DNA from 3 places in the Psychrobacillus sp. FSL H8-0510 genome. Region 2 is predicted to be linked to each of the others. Evidence: riboswitches for the same ligand, from Rfam matches in the RefSeq annotation. Region 2 holds a riboswitch; each other region holds the start of a gene.
What was found. Region 2 has a riboswitch for S-adenosylmethionine ahead of metA (homoserine O-acetyltransferase MetA). Riboswitches for the same ligand answer to the same signal wherever they lie in the genome.

Region 1: another riboswitch for S-adenosylmethionine. It lies ahead of MHI40_RS00970 (O-acetylhomoserine aminocarboxypropyltransferase/cysteine synthase family protein); the one in region 2 lies ahead of metA (homoserine O-acetyltransferase MetA).
Region 3: another riboswitch for S-adenosylmethionine. It lies ahead of MHI40_RS02565 (methionine biosynthesis PLP-dependent protein); the one in region 2 lies ahead of metA (homoserine O-acetyltransferase MetA).

What each region holds. Positions count from the first base shown of each region.
Region 1 is NZ_JBBOYZ010000001.1:187,255-192,858, forward strand. It holds gene MHI40_RS00945 (M3 family oligoendopeptidase) at 1-696, opposite strand, end outside; gene MHI40_RS00950 (DUF2087 domain-containing protein) at 856-1,611, shown strand; gene MHI40_RS00955 (GIY-YIG nuclease family protein) at 1,631-1,975, shown strand; gene MHI40_RS00960 (YdcF family protein) at 2,057-2,644, opposite strand; gene MHI40_RS00965 (glycerol-3-phosphate acyltransferase) at 2,659-3,300, opposite strand; SAM riboswitch class I at 3,458-3,572, shown strand; gene MHI40_RS00970 (O-acetylhomoserine aminocarboxypropyltransferase/cysteine synthase family protein) at 3,685-4,977, shown strand; gene MHI40_RS00975 (homoserine dehydrogenase) at 5,108-5,604, shown strand, end outside.
Region 2 is NZ_JBBOYZ010000001.1:1,718,647-1,724,250, reverse strand. It holds gene MHI40_RS08415 (aldo/keto reductase) at 3-941, shown strand; gene metA (homoserine O-acetyltransferase MetA) at 1,012-1,920, opposite strand; SAM riboswitch class I at 1,996-2,101, opposite strand; gene MHI40_RS08405 (methyl-accepting chemotaxis protein) at 2,167-4,173, opposite strand; gene abc-f (ribosomal protection-like ABC-F family protein) at 4,320-5,604, opposite strand, start outside.
Region 3 is NZ_JBBOYZ010000001.1:514,024-519,627, forward strand. It holds gene MHI40_RS02555 (5-methyltetrahydropteroyltriglutamate--homocysteine S-methyltransferase) at 1-1,085, opposite strand, end outside; gene metC (cystathionine beta-lyase) at 1,087-2,274, opposite strand; gene MHI40_RS02565 (methionine biosynthesis PLP-dependent protein) at 2,271-3,389, opposite strand; SAM riboswitch class I at 3,473-3,580, opposite strand; gene MHI40_RS02570 (hypothetical protein) at 3,664-3,864, opposite strand; gene MHI40_RS02575 (TetR/AcrR family transcriptional regulator) at 4,071-4,631, shown strand; gene MHI40_RS02580 (DUF2798 domain-containing protein) at 4,926-5,441, shown strand.

The DNA.
Region 1 (5,604 bases), 1.5 Mb from region 2:
CTCTGCATTGTAATCGATACGGTTCATACGAATATAGCCGAGCTCTACAAAGTTCTTGTACCCGAGAGTTGTTGCTATTTCATGGCGTACTTTTACTAGTTGATCATAAAGGTCATCAAATTTCGCTTCATTTTTATGGAAAAATCCACTACTAGTCTCTTTTGCTTTTTTACGAGTATCACGATCGGTAGATTCAGCATATGGTCCCAGCTGTGCAAGTGTTAATGTTTCCCCGTTAAATTCTACTTGTGCGGAAGCAACTAGCTTCGAGTAGTCGGATGCAAGCTTATTTTCTTTTTGCATAAGAGAAATAATTTCCGGTGAGAATGCCTTAATCTGATAATCTGCCAAATCGAATAGTTGATTGCCCCATTTATCCTCCAGTTCATCTCGAAAAGGTGATTCAACCAACGCTTTGTAGTATTCAGTAATCATCTCTTCAATTTCAGGATTCGTTTCATCAAAATAATCACGCTCTTTTTGATAGAACTCATCATTAGTATCGATAGATGCACGAATATAAACTAAGTTTGCTTGTGTAGAATAATCATTGCGAAATGCATTGATATTCTCGATTGCCTCATTCTGTTCTGCTACAGAAGAAGCTTCTTTAAATTTTGTTAATAACTCTCTAAATGTAGATTTGTCTTGTTCTAAATTTGGACGTTTATATTCATAATCGTTAAATGTAACCAATGGAATTCCCCTCTCTATCGTTTCGCTTTACGAAACTCCTTATTCATATTGTTTATTATTTTCAGATAAATTGCAACCACATTTTTACATATTGATAATTTACAAACGTTATTATATAATGTTTGTAAATTAATAAACAAAGATTGGTTGTGTTTGTATATGGAAGTGTCAGAATTACTTTGGAGTGCCTCCTCAGAACAGTTAAAGTCAGGGTATGCTGAAGAAGACGAAATGTATATTTGTATTATGTGCGGTTTTAAAGTTGAAAAGGGATTCATTTATCCAAAGAATAATATGTTATATGAAGCAGAAAAATTCATGAAGCATCATATTGAAATGGAGCATGACTCTGTTTTTCAATATCTAATAGGGCTTAACAAAAAATTTACTGGCTTAACCGAACATCAAAATAGCCTATTACGCCTCTTTTATGAGGGTAGAAGTGATGCAGAAATACAAACAGAGTTAGGAATTGGAAGCTCTTCTACGATTCGAAATCATCGTTTCGTATTAAAGGAAAAGGAGCGACAAGCAAAAGTGTTTTTAGCGATGATGGAAATGTTAAAGGCAAAAGACAATCATGCACCGACATTTTTACCGCTTCATAAGACTGCAACGATGGTGGACGATCGGTATAACATCACGCAAGAAGAACAAAAAGATATCGAAAGTAAATTCTTCCCAGACGGAATAGATGGACCTCTTATGAAATTTCCGAGGAAAGAAAAGCAAAAACTAGCAACCTTAAGAGTTCTGATCCAAAGATTTGAAAAAGGAAAAACTTACACAGAGAAAGAAATAAATCATGTACTAAAGAATGCTTATGAGGATTTCGTAACATTAAGACGTTACTTAATAGAGTATGGATTTTTGGCCAGACAAGACGATGGTAGTGCGTATTGGGTGAAAAACTAAGTAGAAGGATGGAATATAAATGGATCGCAAAAAAGAATTAAAACAAGAATATAAAGAAATTAAAATCGAGGGCGGAATTTACGTCATCACAAACAAACGAAACGGTAAAAAGTATGTAGCTTCTACACCTAATTTTAAAACGTTGAATGGGGTTAAATTTACATTAGAAAACGGACTCCATTCAAATAAAAATCTGCAAAAGGACTGGACTCAGTTCGGCAAAGATAATTTTGACATAGAGCATATGGAGATTATTAAAAAAGAGGAAACTGAAAGTAGGGTAGGCAAAAAAGAATTAGAAAGGTTATTGGAGAAATGGTTAGAAAAACTACAACCTTTCGGTGAAGAAGGGTATCATAGCTAAAATGAATTTTATGGAATAGTAAAAAGATGGGTATCAAGAAAATAACACGATAATTACTTAATACCCATCTATTTGTAACAATCAATTCCCCAAAATATATGCCTTTAACAACGCGACACGTTCTCGCGTACGAACCTTGAATTCAACCACTTTGGGAGTTTTAGCAGCCACGACATCTGATTTCCATCCTAGTTTACTTGCTAGTACTTTGGATCGTTGTAAATGGTAGTCGCTTGTTATAAGGGTGACGGAGTCGATATTACTGGGTAGTAATTCTTGTGAGAACAGTAGATTTTCATATGTTGAGGTGGCTTTGTCTTCTAAGATGAGTCGATCTTCGGCTATGCCATTTTCCAATAGAAAATCTCTCATCACCACGGCCTCTTCGATATCTTCATCGGGACCTCGTCCACCTGAAAGTACTAATTTTACATGGGTATATTTTTGGGCATACGCAAGAGCAGCCTCCAATCGATACTGTAAAGCAAAAGAAGGGATATTCCCTTTTTTCACTTTGGCACCAAGCACAATAGCATATTGATTGGTGCCATCTGCCTTTGGATTTTGACCATTTTCAAGCCAATTACTCGTGAGAACCCATATCCCAATTCCACTAGAAATAATCACTACTAATGGGATAAGCACGATCCACCTCATTTTCTTCTTCATGATATTCACTCATTTCATACAGATGGTTTCTTCTTACTTAAGAAAGTGGAGATTCTCATCTCTTCCTTTCGCATTAAACGACGGAAATTCTCGAGATGTAGTACAACAGCCATCAAAAATAGGAATCCGGCAATAGCCATTGGCCCTACTCCTTCTGCAAACCAAATGGATGCACCGATAAAAACAAAGTAAAAAACAAACACACCAATTAATAAATAGTCCGTTAATAATGTAGTTCCGATTAATAATATAAGTCCGATTAAACCAAGCGGCCAGCTAAGAGCAAGTAGTACACCAATAAGGGATGCAGTGCCTTTACCACCTTTAAATTTAGTGTAAAGAGGGAAGTTATGTCCAAGTATTACAGCAGCACCTGCACTATATAGCAGGATGTCCTGTTCCACTATCGAAAAATGTGCGTACTGTGAAACCCAAAAACCCGTCCCAATTACGACTATAACTCCCTTTAAAATATCAATTATGGCAACTAAAATGCCATATTTTGCGCCAAGAACAATAGCTGCATTTGAGGCGCCAGAATTTTTTAAGCCCTCTTTTTTAATATTTACCCCACTCAGATACTGAGCTATTTTAGAACCGTGAATGGACCCAACAAGATAACTGATCACAAGGATACAAATCATCGGAATGAGCATTTTTTTCACCCCCATTAACTTCAATATATTAAACGAATGAAAAGATGAGAAGTTTCAGAATTTTAAAGTATATGTTTTTTAATTATTCAAAAAAGTATTGACAAATAGATTGGTAGAAATCTATACTGTGTAACAAGATGGAAAACTAAATCTAATACTCTTATCAAGAGTGGCGGAGGGAATAGGCCCTACGATGCCCGGCAACCAACAAGTTCTCAACTTGGAAAGGTGCTAAATCCTACAAATTCTAAATTGAATTTGGAAGATAAGAGGAGGAACATGCGAATTTGCACCCTCTTCTTAATTGAAGAGGGTTTTTTGTTTGTTCTAATCCTCCCTCGCCTCCATAAGCGTCCATCTAACTACATTTTAGGAGGAATTCAAATGACCAATCTACAAAAAGAAACACTACTTTTACACGGTGGCCAACAACCAGATCCAGTGACTGGATCACGAGCAGTACCCATTCATAAGACGACATCCTTTGTATTTAGAGATACAGAACATGCACAAAACCTATTTGCTCTTGCAGAAACAGGTAATATCTATTCACGTATTACGAATCCAACTGTGGATGTATTTGAACAACGAATTGCATTATTAGAGGGGGGAACGGCAGCAGTTGCATTTTCTTCAGGAATGGCAGCTATCGCATTTTCTATATTAAACATTGCAGGAGCAGGAGACGAAATTATTGCTGCTGAGAATTTATACGGTGGTACGTTTAATTTATTTGCTCATACATTGCCGCGATATGGTATAACGGTGAAATTTGTAGATTCTACAGATCCAGAAAATTTCCGAGCTGCTGTGACAGATAAAACGAAAGCATTTTTTGGAGAAATTATAGGAAACCCAAGCTTAAATGTATTAGATATAGAAAACGTAGCAGCCATTGCTAACGAAGTAGGAGTGCCTTTACTTGTAGATAGCACATTTGCTACTCCATATGGATCGAACCCTATTAAGTACGGTGCTCATGTCGTAATTCATTCAGCGACTAAGTGGATTGGTGGTCATGGTACTACGATTGGTGGAGTTGTAGTAGATGGAGGAAACTTCAATTGGGACTCCGAGAAATTTCCAGGATTCACACAACCGGATGTGACCTATCATGGTCTAAGATATGGAATAGACGTTCCAAACGTGGCATTTGCAGTGAAATTACGCGTTCAATTGCTTCGTGATTTTGGTCCAACTTTAAGTCCTGAAGCAGCATTTTCCTTTTTACAAGGACTAGAAACACTTCATTTACGCGTACCAAAGCATAATGAAAATGCACAAAAAATTGCGGAGTACTTAGAAAGTAACGAAGAAGTAACTTGGGTTAACTACTTAGGTTTAGAAAGTCATCCCTCCCATGAGCTTGCTAAAAAGTACTTACAGAATGGTTTTGGTTCCATCCTAACTTTTGGAGTGAAAGGTGGTAAAGAGGCAGGTCGTAATATTATCGATAATATTGAAATTTGGTCGCATGTAGCTAATGTCGGGGATGCTAAATCGCTAATAATCCACCCTGCATCTACAACACATCAGCAGTTAACTCCTGAAGACTTGGTGAAATCGGGCGTTACAGAAGACTTAATTCGCTTGTCTGTTGGACTAGAGGCGGTTGAGGATTTACAGTCTGCCCTTGATAAAGTACTTGTGGGAAAAACAAATGTCCTCTCTAGATAGAATTTTATTGATAATTGAGTAAAAATGGGCTACAATATGTAAAATAGTTCTTCGTATATGAATGCGATTAGATTTTACAAATTGAAGCAAATTGGAACTCAATTGTGCAAATTCAGTTGGAGGAGATAGCATGGCGACGATAAAAGCAGCAATCCTAGGTTTCGGAACAGTCGGGCAAGGGATTTACAACATTGTAAATGAAAAAAGAGAAGATCTGAAAAAGTCTTTAGGATTAGAACTAGAAATTAGTGCGATCCTCGTAAACAATGTTGGAAAAGAAAGAATGGCTACACCTGGTGTGTTAGTAACTGATAACTTTGAGGATATTATTAATATACCTGGACTCCAAGTGGTATTCGAGGCAATTGTAAATGAGGAACCGGCATATAACTACTTATGTAGAGCGATTGATAAAGGATGTCATGTAATAACAGCAAATAAAGTAATGTTCTCCAAATATAGTATTCCATTACATGAGCGTGCAAAGTCTCGTGGAGTATTTATAGGATATGAAGCAACAACAGCCGGCGGAGTTCCAGTTATTAAGACATTAAAAAATCTATTACAAGTTAACTCAGTGAAAAGAATCCAAGGGATCTTAAATGGTACGTCGAACTACATTTTGAC
Region 2 (5,604 bases):
TTATGAAAAATGCAGTAGAAATTGGTCGTACTGGTCTATTGGTAAATCCTATTGGTTTAGGAAGTAACGCAGTCGGTGGACACAATCTATTCCCTAATCTAAACGATGAAACAGGCAAGGAAATTGTACGAGCTGCTATTCAAAATGGAATCAATTTTATAGATAGTGCCTTTATATATGGGATGGGAAGATCAGAAGAACTCATAGGAGAAGTATTAAAGGAATTTAACACGAGGCAAGATATGATTATTGCAACAAAAGGGGCACACAAGATAGAGGAAGGAAAGGTTATTGTAGATAACTCTCCTAAATTTTTAAGAGAGACCGTTGAAAATAGTTTGCGCAGACTGCAAACCGACTACATTGATCTATTCTATATCCATTTTCCAGATGAAGGAACTCCTAAGGATGAAGCAATTGGAACACTCTCACGACTTAAAGAAGAGGGTAAAATTAGAGCAATTGGCGTATCCAATTTCACAATGGATCAATTAACCGAAGCCAATAAAGACGGGAATTTAGAAGTAATCCAATCAGGCTATAATCTATTCAAAAGAGAGGCAGAAAATGACTTAATCCCTTTTTGCGCCAAACACCAAATTTCATTTATCCCGTATTTCCCTCTTGCTTCTGGTCTTTTGACAGGAAAATTCAATAAAGATTCTATAATTGAAGACGGCCGATCAAAAAATCCGTTATTTCAAGGGGAGGTTTATATTCGTAACTTGGAAAAGATTGAGTCTCTTCGTAGTATAGCAAATGATAAACAAGCGGAGGTTTCTTCCATTGTTCTTGCATGGTATCTAGCACAAAATACCATAGATACAGTAATTCCTGGAGCTAAAAAACCAGAACAAGTGTTACGAAATCTGAAAGCACTTGAAGTGGAACTGACGATAGAAGAAATGCAGGAAATTAACCGAATTTTTAAGACAGAATAAAAAATTATAATGCTCATTTTCATCAACATATATAGGCTGATCGTGAATTCACTCACGGCCAGCCTTTTAGTTATTCCCAATCATAAGGAGTTTCTTGGTACACATAATAATTCAACCAATTGGAAAAAAGTAAATGTGTATGGGAACGCCAGGAGTTCATCGGTATTTGTGTTGGATCATCGTTTGGAAAATAATTTTTTGGGACATCAATATCCACACCTTTTTTAATATCTCGGTTATATTCGTCTGCAAGTGTAGTTGCATCATACTCTAAATGACCCGTAATCATAATATGCTTTTTATCTTTTGATATTACTAGAAAAACACCCGCATCCTTTGAGTCGGAAAGCAGTATTAAACGAGGGTCTTTTTTTATTTCATCGAAAGATACAGCTGTGTACCGAGACACAGGCGCGTGAAATTCATCATTAAACCCTCGCACTAAATGTACAGTTGGGTCTGATAAACGATGACTGAATACCCCAAAGCATTTCTTAGACAAGTCATATTTCCCGATACCATAGTGATGGTAGAGAGCGGCTTGAGCCCCCCAACAAATGTGTAAAACAGAGGTCACCTGAGTTTTAGACCAATCCATTATTTCCATAATCTCATTCCAATAATTAACGTCTTCAAATTTTAAATGCTCAATAGGGGCACCGGTAATAATCATCCCATCGTATTTTCGGTGCTTAATATCCTCGAATGTCGTATAAAAAGTGTCTAGATGTGTTTTACTTACATTTTTAGAATCGTGGGTTGCCATATGTAAAAAGGTTACATTTACTTGTAGCGACGTATTTCCTAGTAAACGGAGCAATTGAAGCTCTGTTTTTTCTTTTTCAGGCATAAGGTTCAAGATAACAATATTTAACGGACGTATGTCTTGAGCTATCGCTCGATCGGTGTCCATGATAAATATTTTCTCGTTTTTAAGATGTTCAGCTGCAGGTAACTGTTTTGGTATATTTATAGGCAATTTGTTGTCCTCCTTTAAATTCAAAAAACCCTCTTTCCTATAAACAAGAAAAGAGGGTGAACGTTTTGCTCTCGATTCTTATCTTTCAAGAAATTATCTTGTAGGAGTTAGCACCTTTCTGACTACTCAGAGGTTGCTGAAGCTTCAACGGGCCATTTCCCTCGGCTTCTCTTGATAAGAGTTATTAAATTATATTGTTCTTCCTGAGTGAATATTAACATTTGTTTTCAAACAATTCAACTTCTTTTAAACTTTAAAGCGATTCACTGCATTCGCTAATTTGTCACTAAGCTCTGTAAGAGTCTCCGAAGCTTTCGCTACCGATTGGATTGCTCTTAGTTGTTCATCTGATGATGCACTTACTTCTTCACATGCTGCTGCGGTTTGCTCTGAAGTTGAAGCCATCATTTGAATCGTATCTACAACTTGATCCTTAAAGGTAGAAACCTGTTCAATTTCTGCTGAAACAGCATCGATCGAAGTTTGTAAATTATTCATCAGTAACGATATTTCACCAAAAGTTACTTCTGTATTTGTTACAACAGAGCCCTGTTCACGGAAAGTTTTGATAGTATCTTCCATTTGTTGTCCTACAGTATGTGATTCACTTTGAAGTTCCGTAATAGTATGCTTTACTTCTTCTGTCGCTTTTGCAGATTGCTCCGCTAGTTTCCGTACTTCATCCGCTACGACTGCAAATCCTTTACCATGCTCCCCTGCCCGTGCAGCTTCAATACTTGCATTCAATGCGAGTAGGTTCGTCTGTGCAGAAATTTGCATAATAGTTTCCATCACACTACCAATCGCATTTACTCTAACTTCCAATGTACTAAACAACGTGGACATAGAGATTAGATTTGACTCCCAGTTTTGGAAAGATGATTTAAGTTCACTCATTTGGTTTTGACCATTCGAATTCATAGTGTTTGCTTTTATAGCTATATCAGTCATCATTACTGATTTTTCATTGATGAGATTGATTTGATCACTTAAGTGCAACGAACTTTCTGTTACGTCTACAGCATCTTCTGCGGATTTAGAAGCACCTACCGCAATCTCACTCACAGCTGACGAAACTTGCTCTGCGGAAGCGTTTGTTTCTTCTGCCACCGCACTTAAACTTTCCGAATTCGATTGGACATTACTCGCAGACTCTTTCACGACCTGAATAATTTCATTCATATTTACAGCCATCTTGTTGAAGTTATTCGCTAGTTGTCCGATTTCATCCTTGGATTTAATATTAGCCTGAACAGTTAAATCTCCTTCTGCCATAGAATCCATCAATCTTTTTAGTTGTTCAATCGGTTTCAATATACGACTTATTAGGAAAAATAATACTAAAAAGATTAACGCTTCTATACATATAACAATAATAATTATTTGTGAACGAATACTGTCAGCTGTTTGATGGATTTTACTTTCTTCATAAACAGCGCCTACCTTCCAATCTAATCCTGGTAACGTAGTGTATACAGTAGTTGTGTTAGTACCATCCATCAAACCGGTCACATGTCCTGTTTCTGAGGTACTAGAAAGCATTTTCTTTACAGAAGAATCCTTGGATAAATTTTCACCAAATAACGTTGGATGAACAATGGCATTACCATCAGCATCTACAATTATAGGATAACCTTCGTACCCCAACTCGCTGTCAGCTAACGTTTCTGTTAACTTCGACAGTAAAATATCAATAGCAAGAACACCGACCACTTGGCCATTTTTAATAACAGCTTTAGCACCAGAAATAGCATATTCTCCAGTTGCTGCATCCACAAATGGTTTAGACCAGCTATAACTCTCTTTGTTTGAAACAGCATTGGAATACCATTCTCTTGAGGTTGGATCAAATTCTGCTCCAAGATCCGCTTCTGGTATTATTTCAATCGATTTATCTGGAAAAGCGATATACACAGATGCTACAGCATCATACAAAGAAACAAATTCATTGAATCTAGTATCTAAGTTTTTTTCTAATTGAGTAGTCAATACTACATTCGTAGCTTTTTCATTATTTTCAAAATCTAAAATTGCATTAGAAGTAGATAGTTGTAAAAGTCCTTTTTCGTATACAGCTAGATAATTTTGTATGGATGAGGTCATTTCTTTAACTATTACTTGGCTCTGGTCAAGTAAATCTTTTTCGGTCTTTTCACTTATTGTATTTGTACTAATACTTATTAGCGGTATCATGCTTACGAATATTAATGCCATTACTGAAACAATAATTTTCCACTTTATTGATTTTCTCATTTTCCATCTACTCTCTATATAAAATTAAATACATGCCAATATTACTAATCCATTTGGGATAGTATTTAATTTATTATATAGTACAAATGTATGAATGTTAATGCTCTTTTCTAACTATTTGATAAATTTATTTTCTATTATCAAAATTATATACAATTTGAATCATCTTCTTGCTCTATCCATTCCAGAGTCAATTTCTCTATCTTCATTTCATTTGATTCAATAGCTTTCAAAAGTTTTTCGTATGTCTCCCAATCCTCTTCTATTTCGATTTGCTCTTTTAGGTTGGAAATTTCTTTTTCCACTGCTTGAATCTCTTCCTCAATCTTTCGTTCTACACTTCCCCCTGCACTTCTTTTATATGTTGGTTTTTCTTGTTTTTCATTTTTAAAAGGAATTTCAATCGCTACTTGCTCTTCCCACTTTATACGCGCCCAATCATATGACCCTTCAAAAGTTGTTAGCTGACCTTGTTCTAACCAGACCGTTTTCGGGAATAATTTGTTCAAAAAGTATCGGTCATGTGAAACAGCTAAAATAGTACCATCAAAATCACCCAAAGCATCTTCCAGGACCTCTCTCGATTCGATATCTAAATGGTTCGTCGGCTCATCAAGAATTAGGAGGTTAATATCCTGATGCATAAGTTGCGCTAAGCGAAGTCTCATACGTTCTCCACCACTTAAATCACCTATTCGCTTGAAAACATCGGGACCAAAGAACATAAACTTCGCAAGAATATGGCGAGCATCGCCCTCTACTAAATTTAACTCACTTCGAAATACATCAATCAGCCTTGCCTTCGGATTCTGTATTTCGAAATACTGCGATAAATAACCTACACGCACATTGCTACCTAACCGAGCCTCTCCATTATCAATTGGAAGATTACCTAACAACAAATGTAAAATAGTGGATTTACCTGAACCATTTCGCCCAACTATCGCAACCCGTTCCTTCCAGTATAGATTAAGCTGAGCATCTTCTAATAAAACATTCTCACCAAATGATTTGTATACATTTTTCATCATGACTACTTCTTTCCCACTTCTAGAAGCAAATTCAAATGATAGCTCCATCTTTTTGGGGTCGATGAGTGGTTTTCTCACTTTTATCATACGTTCTAGTGCTCTTTCCATATTGCGTGCTTGGCGGAATAACTTCGGATTTGGTGGCACCGCTTCATTGGCCCATTGTCGAAGACGTCTTATTGCATCCTTCATTTTTTTTATCTTTTTCTGTTGCTCCTCATAATGCTGAAATTCACGCATTAATTTGGCTTCTTTTTCTAATATAAAGGCAGAATAATCCCCATGATAAAGAGAAAGCTCTCCTTCCTCTAAATCTGCAATTTTAGTCACAACTTGATCTAAGAAATATCGATCATGCGAAATAATTACAACTGTTCCTGAATAGCCAATCAAATATTGT
Region 3 (5,604 bases), 1.2 Mb from region 2:
ATTTGAATCACATGATGAATCTTAGACCATTGCTCTTTCTCCGTTAAAAGGTTTCCTTCTTCGGTTGAAGAAAACCCGCATTGAGGACTCAAGCAAAGTTGTTCTAGAGGAACATATTTAGTGGCTTCAGTAATTCTATTTTTGACAAGTTCTGTATCCTCTAAAGCTCCATGTTTGGATGTGATTAATCCTAATACAATTGATAAGTCTGAACGAGTAACGTGACGAAGTGGTTCAAATCCACCTGAGCGTTCATCGTCAAACTCTAGAAATAGACCGTCTACATCTAGTCTTGCAAAAATAGTTTCTGAGACTAACTCATAACTACCGCTTGTAATATATGTGGACTTGAAGTTTCCTCGACAAATATGCATAGTAATTAACAGATCATGGGGACGTTTTGCAATAGATTCATTGATGGCACGTGCCGATAAAGCTAACGCCTCATCTAATTCCATCCCTTTTTCTTTTAAAGAAGCAATGCCTTCCTCAGAAAAAGTAGTTGCCCAAGAAGTATCATCAATTTGAAGGTAACGACAGCCCTCGTCGTAGAACGCTTGAATCACATCTTGATAAGCAACAACTAAATCTGCAAACAATTCTTCTTGGCTCGCATAAACTCCCTCTTCAATAGTAGCACGGTACAATAACATATTAGGGCTAGGTATAGTAAATTTAGCTACAGCTTCACCAACTATTCCTTGAAGAAACTTAAAGTGTTCAATCATATAGTGCGTGCTAAACCGGATCTTTCCGGTTACTTTAATACCATGTGCTCTTGTTTGTACACCTTTAAACGTTAATCCTTTGTCTGTTTCATAAAACTCTACCCCGTCAAATCCACTAAGAAAATCGAAATGCCACCATTTACGTCTAAATTCTCCGTCCGAAATAGACTGGAGTCCTATATCTTTTTGTTTGGTGACTAGTTTTGTAATTTCTTCATCTTCTATTTGTTTTAAGTGATCTGCAGTTATTTCATTATTTTCGAATTGTAGACGAGCTTCTTTTAAGCGAGCTGGTCGTAAAAAACTTCCTACGTGATCTGCTTTGAATGGTGTATTTACAACTAGTGATTTTGACATTTTATATTCCTACTTTCTCCTGTTGTTTGGATGCTATTTCTAACGATTGTTCAAAGTCAGCTATTAAATCATCAACATTCTCTAATCCAACGGAAAAACGTAGAAGGCCATCTGTTATGCCCCGCTTTTCTCTTTCGGCTTTAGGCATTGCTGCATGAGACATTTGAGCAGGGTGGGAGAGGATGGATTCTACTCCGCCAAGACTAACTGCGAATACAGGAATCCTAATATTTTCTACGAATGACTTAGCAATGGATCTATTTGGTAAACGGAAGGAAAGAACTGCACCGGCACTACTCGACTGTCTGTTATGTGTATCAAATCCTGGATGAGTGGACAGTCCAGGAAAATAGACTTTTTCGACTAAATCATGCCCACTTAAATAGTTGGCAATTTTTCTCGCAGTTTCAGCAGATTTTTCAAATCGTACACTTAGTGTTTTTATCCCTTGTATGAGAGAAAATGAATCTTGTGCACCTAAAATAGCACCGAATGAGTTCTGGATAAATGCTAAACGATTACCTAAATCATCATCTTTTGTAACTGCAAGTCCTGCAATAACATCGCTATGTCCGGATAAAAATTTTGTGGCACTATGTAAAACGACATCTACTCCCAAGTCCAGTGGACGTTGGTATAATGGTGTCATAAATGTATTGTCTAAAAAGGTTAAACAGTCATGGGACTTTGCAAGCTCTACTACTGCATGAATATCAGTGATACCCAAGCAAGGGTTCGAGGGTGTCTCAATGTATATTAGTTTTGTATTGGGTTGTATTGCTCTTGTAATTGCATCGATGTCAGTAAAATCTGCAAAGCTGTGCTCAATCCCAAAACGAGGCAATACTTCGGTAACAAAGCGAAAGGTACCGCCGTATACATCTTCTGTAATAACGATATGATCGCCAGAAGACAAAAGCATAAAAGCAGAAGAAATAGCTGCAATTCCCGAAGCAAATGCAAGTCCTCTAGTTCCTCCCTCTAGTTCCGCAATGGTTTTTTCAAGTGCTTCTCTTGTAGGGTTTCCCGATCGACTATAGTCATAAGGGCCGAAATTATCAAAGCTTTCTTGATGAAAGGTGGAGGATAAATAAATAGGAACATTGACAGCTCCCGTTATTATTTCTGAATTTCCACGAGTAGAGGCGACGACTAGACTAGTTTCCAATGACTCTTTGAAATCACTCATTTTAAACCCTCACTTTCTAAAGTATTAAATACTTGTTGTAAATCTGTTATTAAATCTTCGACCTCTTCAATTCCCACCGAAAAACGAAGGAGACTATTATCAACCCCTCGTGCAATTCGTTCCATCTCCGGTATATCCGCATGTGTTTGTGTAGCAGGATAAGTGATAAAGCTTTCCACACCGCCAAGACTCTCTGCAAATACAATTAATTTCAAATTCTCTAGGAAAGGGGCAACCCCCTCGCTTTTATGTAAACGGAAGGATAACATCCCACCAACCCCAGGATATAATACATCTTTAACTGCAGGCTCTTGCTTTAAAAACTCTGCAATTCTTTTAGCGTTTAAATCATGTTGCTTCATACGTAGATGAAGCGTCTTTAATCCTCTTATGAGTAACCAAGAATCGAAAGGAGAAAGGACGGCTCCTGCTGCATTATGATTAGTTTGCAGCTGTTCACTAAGTTCCGCACCCTTCGAGACGACAAGTCCCGCAAGAACGTCATTATGTCCACCAATATATTTGGTACCACTATGAATGACAATATCAGCACCCATTTCAATAGGTCGCTGTAAGTAAGGAGTAAGGAATGTATTGTCTACGATTAAAAGTAGATTATGCTCTTTTGCAACCTCAGCAAATAGTTGGATATCAATTTCCAACATCAAGGGGTTTGTTGGGGTTTCAATAAATAAAGCTTTTGTATTTTTGGTTATCAATGCTGTTACTTCTTCAGCTGATTCAAACTTTGCATAAGTGGTACGAATATTATAAGAATCTGCATACTGGTTAAATAACCGGTAGGTTCCACCATATAAATCATCAGGCGCAATTAATTCATCCCCTGAGCGAAAAAGGGACAAAACCAATTGTATAGCGGCCATGCCAGAACTACAGGCAAAGCCAGCATCTCCATCTTCTAACTTTGCAATTCCATCTTCTAAAATAGCGCGAGTTGGGTTTTTAGTTCGTGTGTAGTCATATCCTGTTGACTGCCCGATCCCATTATGTTTGTAAGCTGTTGAAAGATAAATAGGGGGATTTACCGCACCAGTTTTCTCATCACTATGGTTGCCCAATTGAACTAACTGTGTATCGATACTGTTCTTTGACATTAGATGCTCATCCTTTACAATTAAAATAAAAAAAGAGGATTCTCTAATAAGAAGAGAATCCTCAAGTAATATTGAAGTTTGTCTTCTTATCTTCAAGACGTCAAACGTCTATTTGGAATTAGCACCATACCTAAACGTGGCTGGTTGCTGAGACATCTACGGGCCAATCCCTCCGTCTCTCTGGATAAGAAAAATATATTAAATTATCACAATTTTGAATTTAAATAAGCTTAACACGTAGATGTGTTTTTAACAAGATGCATTTTGTTCAACATCATAACAAAAATGTCCATATTAAAACAATTACACCGAGTATTAATGATATCCAACCTACTATTAACTTGTGAGAATAAGCTAAAGCTACTAGCCCCAAAAGAACTGCTCCAGCACCTAGCCAAAGCGGAGCATAAAAGAAACCTAGCACCCCTAAAACGATGCCTAACAAACCAACCCATAATCCTGTAGAAGACTCCATCGTATCCACCTCCCATCTTGTATTGTAGGAACATAAGGCATAATGCTCCTCGTAATATTATATGAAGGTTTAGGAAAGGGAGATAAACAATCGAGGGTGTATTGGGTGCTTTGCTATTTATTTAAATAAACAAAATACTAGAATGTTGTTAAAAATTTGTTATACTAACAAACAGACCCGTCGGTATGTTAGGAGGAAATTCAGATATGGATACTAAATCACTCATAATTGAAACTGCTACAACACTGTTTCAACAAAAAGGCTACAAAACTGTAGGACTAACAGAAATTTTAAAAGCATGTAACGTTACAAAAGGGGCCCTTTACCACCACTTTCCAAATGGCAAAGACGAACTCTTAATAACTTGTTTACATGCTTTAAAAGAAGATATTACAACAGATATTAAAGTGATTTTCAGTAAGCATCCTTCGACTGAAGATGCCATAGTTTCCATGATTGATAAATTAATTCGTAGTTTTGAAAAGGATGGGACCATCACTGGCTATACATTTAGCAGTATCGTTAGTGAGATGGCGACAATGAGTGAGCCTGTCCGAACCGCTTGTAGTGATTTGTATGAAAATATAGAGCAAATTTATTATATTAAACTATTAGCGGATGGTTTTTCGGTTGAAAAGGCTACTGCCATTTCATTATTATTGACTGCTTCAATTGAAGGAGCAATGATGCTGTGTTTAACTCAGCAATCAACTAATCCCTTAATAAAAATTTCAAAACTATTACCAACTTTATTAAAGAATTTCTGAAAAGGAAATCCAATATATAAAAAGAGTACAGTAACTCTGTAATATTGTAGGAATTGTCGGCTGTTTAATGAAACAGCTTTTAATAATGCACTCAGGAATCTGTGGACTAGCTTTAATCCAAGCGAAAACCCATATTAACATGGTTTGCATATAGGATTTAAATGAAAAAATTATGGACACTTCAAAGAGTTTTTTCTCTCTATAACGTTATCCTCTATTATAAAAATCGACTGTTTTGCTTCATATTAATTGCCAAGGTCTAAATAAGCTTTTTGAAAGGAAGATAAGTAAGATATGCATCAAGATAAAAGACTACCAAAGAATGGTAAAGAAGGCGCAATATTTGGCGCAATCATTTGTACATTATCAGTACTATTTATAGGATCAATCAACATAATTCTTGCAGCTGGAGGATTTAACAGTGAGGTTGCAATGGATATGTTAATCCTGTTGCCTATTATTTGGGTTATTGTGATGATTATAGAACCGTTAGCTATCGGTCGTTTTGCTGAATTTTTAGCATCTAAATTTATTTCACCAACAGACGGTTTTGCTGCTCGTATTATGTTCCGTACACTGTTCACAGTTTTAGGTATGTCATTTACAATGACTATTGTTGGCGATATCATGGGGAATGGATTTACAACTGATATCTTTACTAACTTTATCCAAATTTGGCCACGTAACTTTTTAATAGCTCTATTCTTAGAAAGTTTGGTTATTCAACCGATTGCACGTTTTGTAATGGTTAAAATGCATGAAGCTCAAGATAGAAAAGCATTAGTTCAAACAAATACACAAAGTATCTAGGTAAAGTAAGGTACATGGACATTGCACTTACACATCGGATGAAGCTTTCTGTAATAGGGTAAATGAATCAGGAGAAGCTACGAGATACAGTCACGTAGCTTCTCTACTTTTTTAAGTAATCCTCCAATGTCGGTTCCCTAAAAGGTGAATAAGTTAATCCTAT